Regions from separate parts of the Roseburia sp. AF25-13LB genome, predicted to be linked through region 1. Evidence: predicted binding sites of a transcription regulator. Region 1 holds the regulator's gene; the other holds the start of a gene.
The links. The regulator Rex, encoded in region 1, represses fermentation and respiration genes when NADH is low (regulators of the CRP and FNR family bind a similar motif). The targets are predictions, from matches to a motif close to ATTGTTAANTANTTAACAAT.
Positions count from the first base shown of each region.

Region 2: DWY37_RS14190 (enoyl-CoA hydratase-related protein) is a predicted target of Rex. The motif match lies at 3,607-3,626, and genes of this name have one in related genera.

Region 1 covers NZ_QUFO01000001.1:391,053-399,371, reverse strand. The annotation lists gene DWY37_RS01985 (isopropylmalate/homocitrate/citramalate synthase) at 1-244, shown strand, start outside; gene DWY37_RS01980 (GntR family transcriptional regulator) at 262-921, shown strand; gene DWY37_RS01975 (NADP-dependent isocitrate dehydrogenase) at 940-2,148, shown strand; gene DWY37_RS01970 (ABC-F family ATP-binding cassette domain-containing protein) at 2,264-4,252, shown strand; gene DWY37_RS01965 (redox-sensing transcriptional repressor Rex) at 4,330-4,980, shown strand; gene DWY37_RS01960 (hypothetical protein) at 4,993-5,646, shown strand; gene DWY37_RS01955 (NAD(P)H-hydrate dehydratase) at 5,650-7,137, shown strand; gene alr (alanine racemase) at 7,159-8,319, shown strand, end outside.
Region 2 covers NZ_QUFO01000013.1:19,156-27,474, forward strand. The annotation lists gene mutY (A/G-specific adenine glycosylase) at 334-1,422, opposite strand; gene DWY37_RS14175 (hypothetical protein) at 1,475-1,669, opposite strand; gene DWY37_RS14180 (pyridoxal phosphate-dependent aminotransferase) at 1,784-2,953, opposite strand; gene DWY37_RS14190 (enoyl-CoA hydratase-related protein) at 3,644-4,438, shown strand; gene proC (pyrroline-5-carboxylate reductase) at 4,520-5,338, shown strand; gene DWY37_RS14200 (hypothetical protein) at 5,434-5,817, opposite strand; gene DWY37_RS14205 (adaptor protein MecA) at 5,836-6,594, opposite strand; gene DWY37_RS14210 (DNA polymerase Y family protein) at 6,760-8,079, shown strand; gene DWY37_RS15730 (hypothetical protein) at 7,985-8,319, opposite strand, start outside.

The DNA of each region.
Region 1 (8,319 bases):
CTTAAATCGTCCGGCACTGGTATCTGTTTCCAATACATCAGGACTTGCTGGAATTGCACACTGGATTAATACCTATTACCGTCTCAGTGATGACCGTAAAGTAGATAAGAATTCGGAACTGGTAAAGACCATCAAACAGTGGGTAGACGAGCAGTATGATGAGGGACGTGTAACTGTAATTACAGATAACGAACTTGTAGTACAGATAACTGACTGTTGTAAAAAACTCGGAATTGTATTATAAATTAAGGAGGCTTTATCGTGGGCGAAGAAGGATATTCTTTAAGCGGAAGAGTATTTCATACGATTCGTGAAAATATCTTATCCGGAAAATACAAGTGCGATGAAGAATTAAAAGAAAAAACCCTGGGTGATGAACTGGGTGTCAGCCGTACTCCGGTAAGAGAAGCCTTAAGGCAGCTTGAACTGGAAGGACTCGTCAGAATCATTCCAAACCGCGGAGCATTCGTAGAGGGAATTACGAAAGAAGACGTAAAAGATATCTATGAAATCCGTGCACGGCTGGAGGGACTTTGCACAAAGTGGGCGGCAGACAGAATTACCAAGGAGCAGATAGCGGAACTGGAAGAAAACATTTTTCTGGTGGAATTTCATGCTAAGAAGGAAAATTATGCACAGATATTGGAGCTGGATAATAAGTTTCATGAGGTGCTTTATGAAGCTTCCGGAAGCAAAATGTTAAAGCATGAATTGTCTGCATTTCATCATTATGTGGAAAGAGTTCGAAAAATCACTTTGTCAATGCCGGATCGTGTGGTAAAATCAAATGATGAACATAAAAAGATTGTAGAAGCATTGAAGCAGCACAATGCAAAAGAAGCAGAACTGCTTGCGACAAGTCATATGTTAAATACTATTGAAAATATGGATAATTATGGCTGGGACAATCTGCTGAAATAGTAAATGGAGGATAGAAAGATGGACAAAATTAAAATGACTACCCCTTTGGTTGAAATGGACGGAGACGAAATGACAAGAATCCTTTGGAAAATGATTAAGGATGAACTGTTATTACCATTTATTGATTTGAACACAGAATATTATGACCTGGGTCTTGAACATCGTAATGAAACGGATGACCAGGTAACTGTAGATTCTGCAAATGCAACAAAGAAATACGGTGTTGCAGTAAAATGTGCTACCATTACACCAAATGCAGCACGTATGACGGAGTACAACTTAAAGGAAATGTGGAAGAGTCCGAATGGAACTATCCGTGCAATGTTAGATGGAACGGTATTCCGTGCACCAATCGTTGTAAAGGGAATTGAGCCATGTGTTAAGAACTGGAAGAAACCGATTACCATTGCAAGACATGCTTACGGTGATGTATACAAGGCTTCTGAAATGAAGATTCCGGGACCGGGAAAATGTGAACTGGTTTATACAGCAGAGGACGGAACGGAAACAAGAGAGCTGATTCATAACTTTACCGGAGCAGGTGTTGTCCAGGGACAGCATAACTTAAATGATTCTATCGAAAGCTTTGCAAGAAGCTGCTTTAGCTATGCACTTTCTACCAGACAGGATTTATGGTTTGCAACCAAGGATACCATTTCCAAAAAATATGACCATACTTTCAAAGATATTTTCCAGGAAATCTTTGATGCGGAATATAAAGAAAAATTCGAAGAAGCAGGAATTACCTACTTCTATACCTTAATCGATGATGCGGTAGCCCGTGTGATGAAAGCAGAGGGCGGCTTTATCTGGGCATGTAAGAACTATGATGGAGATGTTATGAGTGATATGGTATCATCTGCATTTGGTTCCCTTGCCATGATGACTTCCGTACTGGTATCACCGGCAGGATATTATGAATATGAAGCTGCACACGGAACAGTTCAGCGTCACTATTATAAACACCTCAAGGGAGAAGAAACATCCACCAACTCCGTAGCAACTATTTTTGCATGGACCGGAGCACTTCGTAAGAGAGGTGAATTAGATGGCAACCAGGAGTTAAGCACATTTGCCGACAAACTGGAAAAAGCCTGTGTAGATACGATTGAATCCGGAAAGATGACCAAAGACCTTGCACTGATTACTACAATTGAAAATCCGACTGTATTAAACAGTGAAGACTTTATCAAGGCAATCCGTGCTACATTAGAGAAAATGTTATAAATTTTATACTCCGGGAGGGCAGAATAGTGTGCCGTCCCGGAATTTTCAGCTATAAAAAGCCCCTTGTAAAGAATGCTTTACTTATGGGGCGAAGAGAAAAAGTGAGGAGACTTCCATGATTTTAGCCTGTCAGAATATCAGTAAATCCTTTGGGACAGACACCATAATACAGAATGTTTCTTTTCATGTAGAAGATAATGAGAAAACAGCAATTGTCGGCATCAATGGTGCCGGCAAATCTACGTTATTGAAAATTATAGTGGGAGAGCTGGCACCGGACAGTGGCGAGGTAACCGTTGCAAAAGGAAAAACCATCGGTTATCTTGCCCAGTATCAGGATAAAGACAGCAACGAGACCATTTATAATGAAGTGCTTCATGCCTGCGATGCATTAATTGAAAAAGAAGAAAAGCTTCGTAAAATGGAAGAAGACATGCAGCATGTAAGCGCAGATGAATTAGAGAAATATATGGAGCAGTATAACCGTTTCAGCCATGCCTTTGAGTTAGAGGGCGGACTGACTTTTCGCAGTGAGATAAACGGTGTGTTAAAGGGACTTGGTTTTTCGGAAAATGATTTCGGAAAGAAAATGTCAGAGTTATCCGGAGGACAGAAGACCAGAGTGGCATTAGGCAGACTTCTGGTAACCAAGCCTGACATTATCATGCTCGACGAGCCGACCAACCACCTTGATATGGCATCGATTGCATGGCTTGAAAACTATCTTTTGAATTATAAAGGAGCCGTAATTATCGTAGCCCATGACCGTTATTTCTTAGACCGGATTGTTACGAAGGTAGTGGAAATATCCCGCCATACGGCAACGGTATTTCCGGGAAATTATACCGCATATGCGAGGCAGAAGGAAATACAGCGGGAAAGTCTTTTGCGACAGTATTATAACCAGCAGCGGGAAATCAAGCACCAGGAAGAAGTAATATCCAAGTTAAAATCCTTTAACCGGGAAAAGTCCATTAAGCGTGCGGAAAGCCGTGAGAAGGCATTGGATAAAATAGAACGTATTGAGAAGCCAATCGATGAAAAAACAGATATGCATATTACATTGGAGCCGGAAATTACCAGTGGAAATGATGTACTTTCGGTGAAAGGTCTTTCAAAATCTTACGAGCATAAACTGTTTTCAAACATTGATTTTCAGATTAAGCGAGGGGAAAAAGTTGCTTTAATCGGAAATAACGGTACCGGGAAAACCACCATTTTAAAGATAATCAATGGAATTGTAGACGCAGATGCCGGGGAGATAAAGCTTGGAAGCAATGTGGAAATCGGATATTACGATCAGGAGCATCAGAACTTAGACCCGGATAAGACGTTATTTGATGAAATTGCAGATGCTTATCCGAATCTGAAGGCAACGAAGATTCGAAATGTGTTAGCAGCATTTTTATTTACGGATGATGATGTGTTTAAGCGGATTCGTGATATCAGTGGTGGAGAAAGAGGTCGTGTTTCACTGGCAAAACTGATGTTATCCAATGCGAACTTCTTAATTTTAGACGAGCCGACCAACCACCTTGATATTATGTCAAAGGAAATTTTAGAGTCAGCCATCAATTCCTATACCGGAACGGTGCTTTATGTATCCCATGACCGTTATTTTATTAATAAAACTGCCAGCAGAATTCTTGATTTAAAGAATGAAACAATTCTAAATTATATTGGAAATTATGATTATTATCTGGAGAAAAAGGAAGTTCAGGAGTTAGCGGCGTTTGGCACAGCTACACAGGATCGTGCAGACAATTCAGTGGCAAAAGGAAATGTCATTGTTTCCGATGGAACTGGAGAAAATAATGGAACAGAGCAGATATCCGGCGGAGGAAAACAGAAGTTAAGCTGGGAAGAAATGAAGAAACAGCAGGCAGCAAAACGTAAGCTGGAAAACGAATTAAAGCGTACAGAAGATGAAATTGCTAAGAGAGAGGCAAAGATAGAAGCATTAAATGATGAACTGTCAAAGCCGGAGGTAGCATCAAATTCCTATGAATTAAACAAAATCCATGAGGAGCAGATGCAGGAAGAGGCAGCGCTGGAAGAACTCTATGCAAAATGGGAAGAATTAAGTTTACAGAAAGATTGTTAAAGTTGTAACACATTGACATCCTTTCGGCAAGAAACTATAATTATTGTAGGGTATTGAGAGCAGGAGGAACTGGCAGAATGAGCAAAGAAATATCACAGGCAGTAATTCGTAGAATGCCAAGATATTACCGATATCTGGGGGAACTTTTAGATGAAGGGGTAGAACGTATTTCATCGAATGAACTGAGTGCAAGAATGAAAGTGACCGCATCGCAGATCAGACAGGATTTAAATAATTTTGGTGGTTTTGGACAGCAGGGATATGGTTACAATGTACAATTTCTGTATGAAGAAATCGGAAAGATTATGGGATTAAATGAACAGCATAATATTATTATTATTGGAGCTGGTAACTTAGGACAGGCACTTGCCAATTATGTGAAGTTTGAAAAACTCGGCTTCGTCATAGTAGGATTGTTTGACGTGAATCCGGAGTTATGCGGAAAATCCATTCGTGGCAATAAAATCGAAATGATTGATAAACTGGAAGAATTTGTAAAGACACATAAGGTAGATATTGCTACACTGACTATGCCGAAAGAAAAGGCAGATGCTGTGGCCAACCAGCTGGTAAGCCTTGGTGTACATGCAATCTGGAATTTTGCCCATGTGGATCTGGAAGTGTTGGATGAAAATGTTGTAGTGGAAAATGTACATTTATCAGACAGCCTGATGCAGTTATCCTATAATATGACAAAGAACAAAAGGGAAAAGGAAACGCTGGAATAGAGGTGTTTTTGCATGAAAGATGACAAGGAATTTCTGGAAGCATTAGAAAGCAGAAAAGTACCAATACTTGTATTGGATCAGAAATGGCACAGACTTTTTGCGTTAAGCGGAAAAACCAGTGAAATCAAGCAGCTGGAAGAAAAGGTAAATCAGTTGTTAGAACAGCAGGGAAAGCTTAATAATGATTTGAAAGAACTGAAAAAGACAAAGAATCGGTTGATGAAAAGCATTGTTGTCAACATGGAAGGAACTCATGAGGAAAATGAGGGGGATATTTCTTCCAGAAAATTAGATGAAGACAAGAGACTGATTGATGAAGTCAATGTCAAAATGGAAGAAATTGAGGATGAATTAATTGAACTTCCACGAAATATAAACAGTGCAAATCAGGAACTTATGTTAGAAAGCATGCGTTACTGCTATGAGAGACTAAGACAGAACAGCAAAGAAGCAGATGAAATTACGGACTGGATTGATAAGGTAAGGGTAGAACTTAAGAAAAATATCATCAAAAAACAGAACCGTGAAATCAACAACCGGCAGATTTATTCTTATATGCATGATATTTTTGGTGTGGATATTTTAAATATATTTGATCTGCGGCAGGAAGATGAAGACCGTCTGCAGGGAAAAAAAGCGGTGGAAAATGCGGACGAAAGGAATTAATTTATGGAATATCTTGTAAATTCCCGGGAAATGAAAACATGTGATACCAATACAATCGAACATTTTAAAGTGCCATCCATGGTTCTAATGGAGCGGGCAGCACTTTCTGCGATAGAAGTAATACAGGAAAAAGAAATTTCATGTAATCGCGTGCTGGTAGTGTGTGGAACCGGAAATAACGGCGGCGATGGTATGGCAATTGCAAGATTGTTATACTTATCCCACATTCCGGTTGAAGTATATCTCTATGGAAATAAAACACATTTTTCAAAGCAGGCAAAAGAACAGTATGAAATCTTGACATCATATGGTGTACCATTTATTGATGAAATGGAGGATGCAAATTCCTACAGCCTGATTATTGATGCGTTATTTGGCATAGGATTATCACGAAAATTAGATGATGAACTGGTGCACTTGATGGAACGGCTAAACCAGAGCAGTGCCCACCGGCTGGCGGTGGATATACCATCCGGTGTCTCGGCAGATAATGGAACTGTATTAGGTGGTGCATTCAAAGCAGATGATACCGTAACCTTTGCTTACTGCAAGACCGGAATGGTATTATTTCCTGGTGCAGAATACTGCGGAAATATTACGGTTAAGGATATCGGAATCGGAGAAGAAAGCTGGTTAGATAAAAGACCTGCAGCTTATGCAATCACAAAGGAAGATTTAAATTTTTTAAATAATCGTGCTGCTGATTCGAACAAGGGAACCTTTGGAAAAGTCCTTCTGGTTGCCGGAAGCGTGAATATGGCAGGTGCGGCGGTTCTTGCAGCAAAGGCAGCTTATCGCAGTGGCTGTGGTCTGGTGAGAATATATACACCGGAAGAAAACCGTATTATCTTACAGACAGCAGTGCCGGAGGCAGTTCTTACTACCTATTCTGCAAAAAAGGCTGATACACAGCAGCTGATAGAATGTCTGTCCTGGGCAGATGTTATTATTTTAGGACCTGGAATTGGCAAAAGTGATGTGGCACACAGTATTGTAAAGACGGTACTTAAGAATGCGGCAGTACCAATGGTAGTAGATGCCGATGCATTAAATATCATAGCAGAGCAGACCGAACAGCTTCTTCGCCCGCATACAGAACTGGTATTAACGCCACATCTAGGGGAAATGTCCCGGTTAAAACAGCTTGCCGTTTCCTATATCAAAGAAAATATTGAGCAGGTTGCGGAAGATTTCGCAAGGGAATATAATGTAATCTGTGTTTTGAAAGACAGCAGAACGGTAACGGCAATTCCTTATGGGAAAACATTTATTAACCGGAACGGTAACAACGGAATGGCTACTGCGGGAAGTGGTGATGTACTGAGCGGAATTATTGGAAGTCTGATGGCGCAGGGCCTATCTGCAGAGCAGGCGGCACCGCTTGGGGTATATGTACATGCGGCGGCAGCAGATGAACGGAGCAAAACAGTTTCAAAGCATGGACTGACTGCAGGCGAAATTATAAACGGATTATCCGATGTGTTGTCATAATAATAATTTGAGGTGAATGAAATGAAAAGATATAGCAGGGTATATGCCAGCGTGAATCTGGATGCGGCCATTGAGAATATGGAGGCAATGCACCGGCTTTTAAAGAAAGATACCAGCATGTTTGCGGTAATTAAAACAGATGGATACGGACATGGTGCAACGGAACTTGCCCGTGTATTAGAGCCGCTTCCGTATCTCCATGGCTTCTGTGTGGCCACAGTGGAAGAAGGCGTAATTTTAAGAAATCATGGAATTAAGAAGCCGATTCTGATTCTTGGTTTTGCATTCCCGGATGAATATGAGATTATTGTAGAACAGAAATTAGAGCCTGCCGTATTTACGTATGATATGGCAGTTGCACTTTCTGAAGCTGCAACAAAGAAAAATCAGGATGTGGCAATTCACATTGCAGTGGATACTGGAATGAGCCGGATTGGTTATCAGGTGGAAAAAGAAAATGCAGGAGAGGTAGCGCAAATCAGTAAGCTGCCACATATAATAATGGAGGGGATTTTTACCCACTTTGCAAGGGCAGATGAAAAAGACAAAACGGGTGCCCATAAGCAGCTTGAACTGTTTCAGAAAATGATTGCAATGTGCAAAGAAGAAGGCGTTATTTTCCATCATGCACACTGTTCAAACAGTGCAGGAATTATTGATTTGCCGGAAGCAAATATGGACATTGTAAGAGCGGGAATTACATTATATGGACTCTGGCCATCGGATGAAGTGCAAAAAGACAGACTGCCAATGCACCCGTTAATGGAATTAAAGAGTCATGTTTCTTATGTAAAGACACTGCCGGCTGGAAGGGAAATCAGCTATGGTGGAACCTATACCACAACCAGAGAGACGAAGGTGGCAACGATTCCGGTCGGTTATGGAGACGGTTATCCGAGAACTTTATCTAACAAAGGTTCTGTACTGATTCAGGGAAAAAGAGTACCGATTCTTGGCAGAGTCTGCATGGATCAGTTTATGGTGGATGTTACTGATGTGCCGGATGTTGTCGTTGGAACAGAGGTAACACTTCTTGGCAGAGACGGCGATGAAATCATTACAGCGGAAGAAATCGGGGATTTATCCGGCAGATTCAATTATGAATTTGTCTGCTGTCTTGGCAAACGTATTCCAAGAATCTATTTCGAAAACAACAAAGAAGTAGAACATAAAGATTATTTT
Region 2 (8,319 bases), on a different contig from region 1:
CCCCCTTGGTAATCCTCATTCAATTATACACATTTGTCATTTGTTTTCCAATTCATTTTTTCTTAGGATTTCTTTAAGGCACTTCGTTTACAATTTATTCATATTTTATTTACAGCCTTCTAACAATCCGGGCATATTGTTTTCACATTCTGCTTTTATACTATAACTAAGCTGAGAAAGAAAAAAGCGATAATTTTATTTTTTCATAGACCTTGCAGCTGATGCAAGGTTCCTCCCAAAAAATAGTGTTTTTAACACTTACCATAAAAAATCTTTTTCATATGAAAGGCCGGTGAAAATCACCGGCTCCCTCTTTTTTCTATGGCTTTTCTGCTATTCTTCCTTATATCTGTCATTTCCAAGACGAATGTTCATATATCCCGTGTATCTGGAAAATGCTGCCGGAATCGGATACTGTTCTTCCGTTTCTTTCACATCCACAAAGAGCATATTCTGATACTCCTGCTCTGTCTCATCAATCTGCACTGCATATCCTGTCATATGCCATTCAATATGGGAAAAAATATGCCTGCTGTCTTCTAATTTTTTCAAACGAATCGGTGACAACCCCATTTTCTTAAGATAGGTAATAACTTCCTCTTCCTTAAGATGCCCTTCCACATTTGGAAATTCATAGAGTCCAGCTAAAAGTCCCTTGTTGGCCCGTTTATGCAAAAGGACCTTATCCTCTGCCTTTATAACAAGAACTGTTCTGTCCTCTATCCTTCTTGCCTTCGCCTTGCTCTTTACCGGAAGTTCTCTCCAGCGTCCGCTCTTTTGTGCCCGGCAGACTTCTTTCCAAGGACATGCTTCGCATAAAGGTGCCCCATTCGGCAGACATACCGTTGCACCAAGCTCCATCAGTGCCTGGTTAAAAGCTCCCGCCCTGTTTTCCGGCATAATTTCCAATAAGTCCTTCTCCATTGCCGTCCGCACAGATGCTTTCATGATATCCGCATCATCCTCTGTTACCCGGGATATGACACGGAGCACATTTCCATCCACCGCCGGTACCGGAATGCCAAATGCGATAGATGCGATGGCTCCTGCCGTATAATGACCAATTCCTTTCAACTTTGTCAGTGCCTCATAATCTGCCGGAAGCTCTCCATGATAATTCTCCATGACCGTCTGTGCTGCAATCTGCATATTTCTCACCCGGTTGTAGTATCCAAGTCCTTCCCAGAGTTTCAAAAGCTTCTCCTCCGGGCATTCTGAAAGTGCTGCTACATCCGGCAGTTCCTTTAAAAACCGGTCAAAATATGGTTTTACCGCTTCCACTCTGGTCTGCTGCAGCATAATTTCAGACACCCACACCCGGTATGGAGTCGGCTCATTGCGCCAGGGCAACACTCTGGCATGGTCTTTAAACCAATTTAATAATGGTTCTATCAGGGTTGTCAGGTCAAATGGTTCTCTCATGGTTCCTCTTTCTAATTCTATTTCTGTTTCGTGGGTGCAGGGTTGTACGTTGCTATCGATAGTTTGAACCGAGCATATCCCGGCAGTCCGTTAAGTTCTGATGCCACATAAAGCCGATAAGTGGCACTAAGAATTTCGAAGGGATACAGCCTTCGCTGGCAACCGGTGCAAATTCACATCCATGTTCATATGCACCTCGCTGGCACATCCCTGTGCCAGCGTTGCCGGATGCCGGACGAAATTCCAAGTGCCACTAACCGCCTTTATCAGGCATCCTTACTTAACGGACTGTCCGGGTATCTTATCAACAATACCATCTACTCACGTAAATCAAATGCATCACATAATAATTTTCCAATTATTAGAACTGTGCTACGAATTCAGCAATTTTCTCCAGACAGGCACGAATGACATCCTGCGAATATGCATAGGAGCATCGTACAAAGCCTTCTCCGCATGTACCGAAGGCATTTCCCGGGATAACGGCTACCTTCTGTTCCTGCAACAGGCGGTTACAGAATTCTTCACTGGTAAGTCCTGTTTTTCGAATGTCCGGAAATACATAGAATGCACCTTCCGGTTCTGCTACGGATAATCCCATCTTACGGAATCCCTCTACCATCAGTGTTCTTCTGGCATCATACTCTTCCCGCATGACTGCAATCTCTTCATCTCTCACCGGACTGGTCAATGCTTCCAATGCCGCATACTGGCTGGTGGTTCCTGCTGACATAGTTGTAAACTGATGTATTTTATTCATATGGAAAATAACATCCTTTGGTCCTGCTGCAATTCCCATACGCCATCCGGTCATGGCAAATGCTTTGGAAAATCCGTTTAATACAACGCAGCGCTCATACATGCCCGGAAGGGATGCGATGGAAACATGTTTCTTTCCATAGGTTAATTCTGCATAGATTTCATCGGTAATCACGAACAAATCATGTTCCTTTACCACTTCTGCGATTGCCTCTAAATCTTCCTTTTCCATAATGGCTCCGGTCGGATTGTTCGGATAGGAAATCAGTAAGACTTTGGATTTCTCCGTTATCTTTTCCTCTAACTGTTCTCTGGTCAGACGGAATTTATTCTCCGCTCTTAATTTTAATGATACCGGAACACCGCCACATAATTCAATACATGGAATATAGGAAACGTAGGAAGGTTCTGCCACTAAAACTTCCTCTCCCGGATTCACCAGTGTCCGAAGAGCTAAATCAATTCCTTCGCTGGCTCCCATGGTAATCAGTATTTCGTCCTGTTTATCATAATGCAAATCAAATTTTGTCAGATAATCCGCTGCCGCTGCACGCAGTTCTACCGTTCCGCGGTTATCGGTGTATTTGGTATCCCCCTTTTTTATAGAAGCAATCGCTGCCTCTCTTACATGCTCCGGTGTCGGGAAATCCGGTTCGCCTACACCCAGTGAAAGTGCACCTTCCATGGTATTTGCCACATCAAAGAAATCCTTGATTCCGGAATCCGGCATATCCTGTACGATTTTTGATAAGTATGATTTTGTATCTTTCATTTTCATTGACCTCTCTTTGTACAAGTCCTGTCATGTAATTACGCAATTATTTTTTAGAAGCAGTGGTTTTCGAATTTTAAGCAGCTTTTCTATAGCCTTTTTAGAAATCAGAATGCTACAATTCTAAAAAAGTGCTTTTTTCTCTTGGGATAATGCCTGTTTTTCCAATGTTTGACAGTATGCCTTCTGCGGTTCGCCTGATTACGGATATCATTTAGGTGCCTTGCTAGCAGCTCTTGGCATTTCTTTTGTCAACTGGCAATCCTGGCACATGGATGTGCCAGGAAGGCGCATTGGAGCACGGATGTGACTATGCGCCGGTTGCCGGAAAACAGCTTTATAAGCAGAAATGCCTAGAGCTGCTTAAAGGTGCCTTAGATATCCGTAACAGACGGACCACAAAAGGCATCCGGTCAAAGCAGGTGGTAAAACAGACAACAATAAGAAAAAAGCAATTTTTAGAATTGTATACATTCTGCTTTCAATAAAAAATCTTATAGAAAAGCTACTTAAAATTCCAAAAATCCGCTTCCTCACAAAAACCATTGCGTAATCACATGACAAGTCTTTTCCTATTGTAGCACAATCCCTGTAAAATACCAGTTTTTATTGACAAATCCTCCCAAAAGTTATACCATTATAAGTATTGAAACATTGTTAATAATTTATCAATCAGGAGGGTCCTATTTCATGAACAACTTAACTTTAACAGTTGAAAACGAAATTGCAGTTCTTACTATTACCAGACCTGCAGCATTAAACGCATTGAATTCCGAAACATTGGATGAACTGAACACTGTTCTTACCGAAATCGAAGGAAGAGACGATATCAAAGTCGTTATCTTAACCGGTGGTGCTGATAAGAAAGGTAACGAATTCAAATCTTTCGTTGCTGGTGCTGACATCGCTGAGATGGTTAACTTCTCTGCTGCTGAAGCAAGAGCATTCGGTATGAAAGCTTCTGTTCCATTCTTTAAATTAATGAATATGAGACAGGTAACTATTGCTGCTGTTAATGGATTCGCTTTAGGTGGCGGATGCGAAATTTCTATGGCATGTGATATCCGTATTGCTTCTGACAACGCAGTATTCGGACAGCCTGAGTGTGGTCTTGGAATCATCCCAGGATTCGGTGGTACACAGAGACTTGCCCGTCTTGTTGGCATGGGACGTGCAAAAGAAATGATCTTCACCTGCGATAACATCGATGCAAACGAAGCATACCGCATCGGACTTGTAAACAAAGTTGTTGCAAAAGAAGAATTAATGCCAACCGCAAAAGCTATGGCAGAGAAAATTATCTCTAAAGGAAGCTATGCAGTATCTATCGCAAAAGCTGCTATCAACAACGGATATGATATGGATATCAAGAATGCTGTTGAAATGGAAGCTAACCTGTTTGGCGTAACCTGCTCTACCCATGATAAAAAAGAAGGCATGAGTGCTTTCTTAGAGAGAAGAGCCGCTGACTTAACAGATTTCTAATTGAACTTATACTTAGACAATATCAAAGGGGATATTCCAGTATCATCTGGGATATCCCCTTTCATAAAAGGAGAATGCATCATGTTAGATAAAAAAATTGGTTTTATCGGAAGCGGTAATATGGGTCGTGCCATGATTGGCGGAATTATCTCTTCCGGTCTGGTTCCTGCCAGCCACCTGATTGCCAGTGCGAAAACCCAGGCCACACTGGATACACTTTCTGAGCAGTATGGTATCCGCACCACCTTAGACAATGAGACTGTTGCTGTAGAATCCGATATCATTTTTCTTGCTGTAAAACCATATCTTTATGAAACAGTCATCAAAGAAATCAAAGACAGTGTTACCGATGACAAAATCATAGTTGCCATTGCTGCCGGACAGACCATTTCACGGATTGAATCTTTATTCAGCAAAGATATTAAACTGGTTCGTACCATGCCAAATACACCGGCTATGGTTCAGGAAGCCATGTCTGCCATTACCCCAAATGAGCATATCACAGAAGAAGAAAACAAAATGGTTGTCTCTCTCTTTGAAAGCTTTGGTAAAGCAGAAATTGTACCGGAAAGTCTTATGGATGCCGTAGTCGGAGTCAGCGGTTCCTCACCGGCTTACGTCTATATGTTTATTGAAGCAATGGCTGACGCAGCCGTTAATGACGGAATGCCGCGTGCCCAGGCTTATAAATTTGCTGCCCAGTCCGTTCTTGGTGCAGCTAAAATGGTATTAGAGACCGGTAAACATCCGGGTGAATTAAAGGATGCAGTCTGCTCCCCGGCCGGAACTACCATTGCTGCTGTGGCAAAATTAGAGGAAGGCTCCTTCCGCAGCACCGTAATTGCTGCCCAGAATGCCTGCTCTGAAAAATCCCGTGCCATGAGCAAACTCTCCGATTGATATTAAAGGCATATAAGAAACCCCGGAAGAACTAATTTTCAATACAATCGTTCTTCCGGGGCCTTTTCTATCTTTACTGTTTATTTTACCTGCTTTTATAAATCTTTAAGCACATCATCATAAAGGGCATCTAACATTTCCTTCAACTGCTTTTCAATGGTATCAAAATAAATTTCTGCTGTATCGTTGTCAAATTCCATCTCATTGCCGATTTCCATCACAATGTCAAGGATTCCGCTGTTCAACTCATCAATTGCATTTTCCACAATCTCTTCAAAAGTGCAGTAGGCATCGCCTGTCATATGCACAATAAAATCTTTCTTATCTATCTTTCCACGAAATTTGTATTCATCGGTAAAAAGGCTCCAGCCATCTCCGGCTGCCTCCCGCATCTCATTCCGAATGGATTTATAATCCAGTGGGACATAGTTCTGCTTAAAAAATTCTTCAAAAGATGCTTTATCTTTATATTCTTCCATTCCAATTCCTCTGTCTGTCTAAATTTCCTGTAAATGTTCTAACGCCTGCTCCGGCAAAATACATTTTCCATGCTCCATAATATATGCCCGGGTCGGTCCATGCGCATAAATATCATCTGCAAATTCCAAAGAAGCACTTAAAAGACGACAAAGCTGTTTATCACTAAGTTCTCCCTTCTCAAGCAAAAGATAATAAGCATCCTCTCTGGTCAGATAATAAAGACTGCTCTTCATCGGCAGTTCCAGACGGACGCCCTTGGCATAACAAATTGCACGTTCCATGCTTGCAAAGCAAAGCTGATAAAAATTCCGGTCTTTTAGTGTAAAGCCACCGGTAGACTGTTTCTTATCTGTGCTTTCTTCTGCCTTAGATTCTGACTGCTCCGGTTGTATTTCCGCAATGCCTTCATCCGTATGATTCTGATTTGCCAGCTCTTTTGACGTCTGTTTCAGCTTTTCAATATCAGGAGCATTCTTAACCAGACTTTCTACTGCAGACTTCAGATTTTCCAACATATTGCTGATGCCAAGCTCCGGCTTCTCAGAAAAAGTAAGTGCCAGCGTATGCTCCGGCAGTACTGCAACCTGAATGGTAATATTTCCACCCTGTACTTTATATCCGACCTCTTCTTCTGCCATGGAAATAATCTTACGCAGAAACGATTCTGTTCTTCCGTCATTCTGCAGAAAATCATCTACTTCCAGCCCATTTTCCATTAATTCTTCTTCTGAAATAATACAGCGCACCGTATCCACATCGATTCTTTTAAATCTCATAAACAATCACCTGCCATTATTCTCGCTGCGTTTTCCCTTATTTGTAACCTTACTATACACTAAAAGCCCTTTCTTTTCAACCGGAAAGCTTTTATAATATAGGTATCCAAGGTATTAAGCCCGTAAACAGCCGGCAATTCCATAATACGGTAAAGGAGGAGCATTATGCACCGGATTATCTTTCATATTGATGTCAATTCTGCTTTTTTAAGCTGGAGTGCTGTTGACCGCCTAGAGCATGGTGAAACTTTAGATATCCGCGCTATACCGGCAATTATTGGCGGTGACTCTGCTACAAGACACGGTGTGGTTCTTGCCAAGTCTGTGCCCGCCAAAGCCTATAAGATTGTCACCGGCGAACCGGTTGCCAATGCTTTACGCAAATGTCCTACCCTTATGCTGGTTCCGCCGGATCATGCCATGTACCAGAGAAAAAGCCATGCACTTATGGAACTGCTACATACCTACACCGATGATATCGAGCAGCTTTCCATAGATGAATGTTTTCTTGACTTTACGCCCATTGCCCACCAGTATGAATCTCCTCTTGCAGCAGCCAAAATCATTTCTGCAAATATTAAATCACGATTTGGTTTTACCGTTAATATTGGAATTGCTCCAAATAAGCTTCTGGCGAAGATGGCAAGCGATTTTACCAAGCCGGATCGGATTCACACTCTTTTTCCGGATGAAATTGCAAAAAAAATGTGGCCGCTTCCGGTGGATGATCTCTACATGGTAGGGCATTCCAGTGCTGCCCGGTTGAAAGCACTTGGCATCCGTACTATCGGAGAACTTGCAGCCACTGACCCGGATTACCTCCGGCAGGAATTCAAAAGCCACGGCACACTGATGTGGGAATATGCCAATGGAATCGGAGATGACCATGTGCATTCTACCAAGCGGGAAGCCAAGGGGATTGGCAATTCCACCACTTTAAAGGAGGACGCCCGCACCTTAGCAGATGCAAAAAAGGTTCTGCTCTCTCTTTCCGAATCTGTATCCATGCGCCTCCGGAAAGAAAAAATGTTAGCCCAGAGTATTACGGTAGAAATCCGCTATCATGATTTTACGAATACTTCCCACCAGTGCGGTCTCCTCTCAGCCACAAATACTACAGATGCCCTTTATAAAACTGCCGTTTCCCTTTTCCAGCAGCTCTGGAATAAGGAACCTGTCCGGCTCCTTGGCATCCGTACCAGCCGTCTGCTTCCTGAAGATGCACCGGTGCAGCTTTCTATTTTTGATTATGCAGCCGATTCATCAGCATCTGCCATGATTTCCACAGAAAGTACAGCTTCCGGCAGTCCGCTCCCAGATGGCAATAAAAAAAGCTGCACCCAGCTTCCTTCTGCCAATAAGCAAAAGCAACTGGATGCAGCCATTGATTCTATTCGGAAACGTTTTGGGTCGAAGGCTCTTGTCCGGGGGAGTTTTCTTCCGTCTCCTGAGTCAGATTCGAAAAAGAATCATCCATCGGACTGACGTTTGAGATGGTATAGTAGAATAATGGATCCGGAAGTTCATCCTTATATCCATTATCGTTTAATATAAACTGGAAGGTTCTGTTACTGCTTCCCTCTGCATCACTATAGGTTAAGAGGGAGGCAGTTACAAGATAACTTCCATCCTCTTGTGCAATCCAGTCGTCAAGCTGTGCCTGCACCGTCGTATCCTCACCATAAGGCATCTGAAATGCCCCTTTATCTATAATGTAACTCTTAC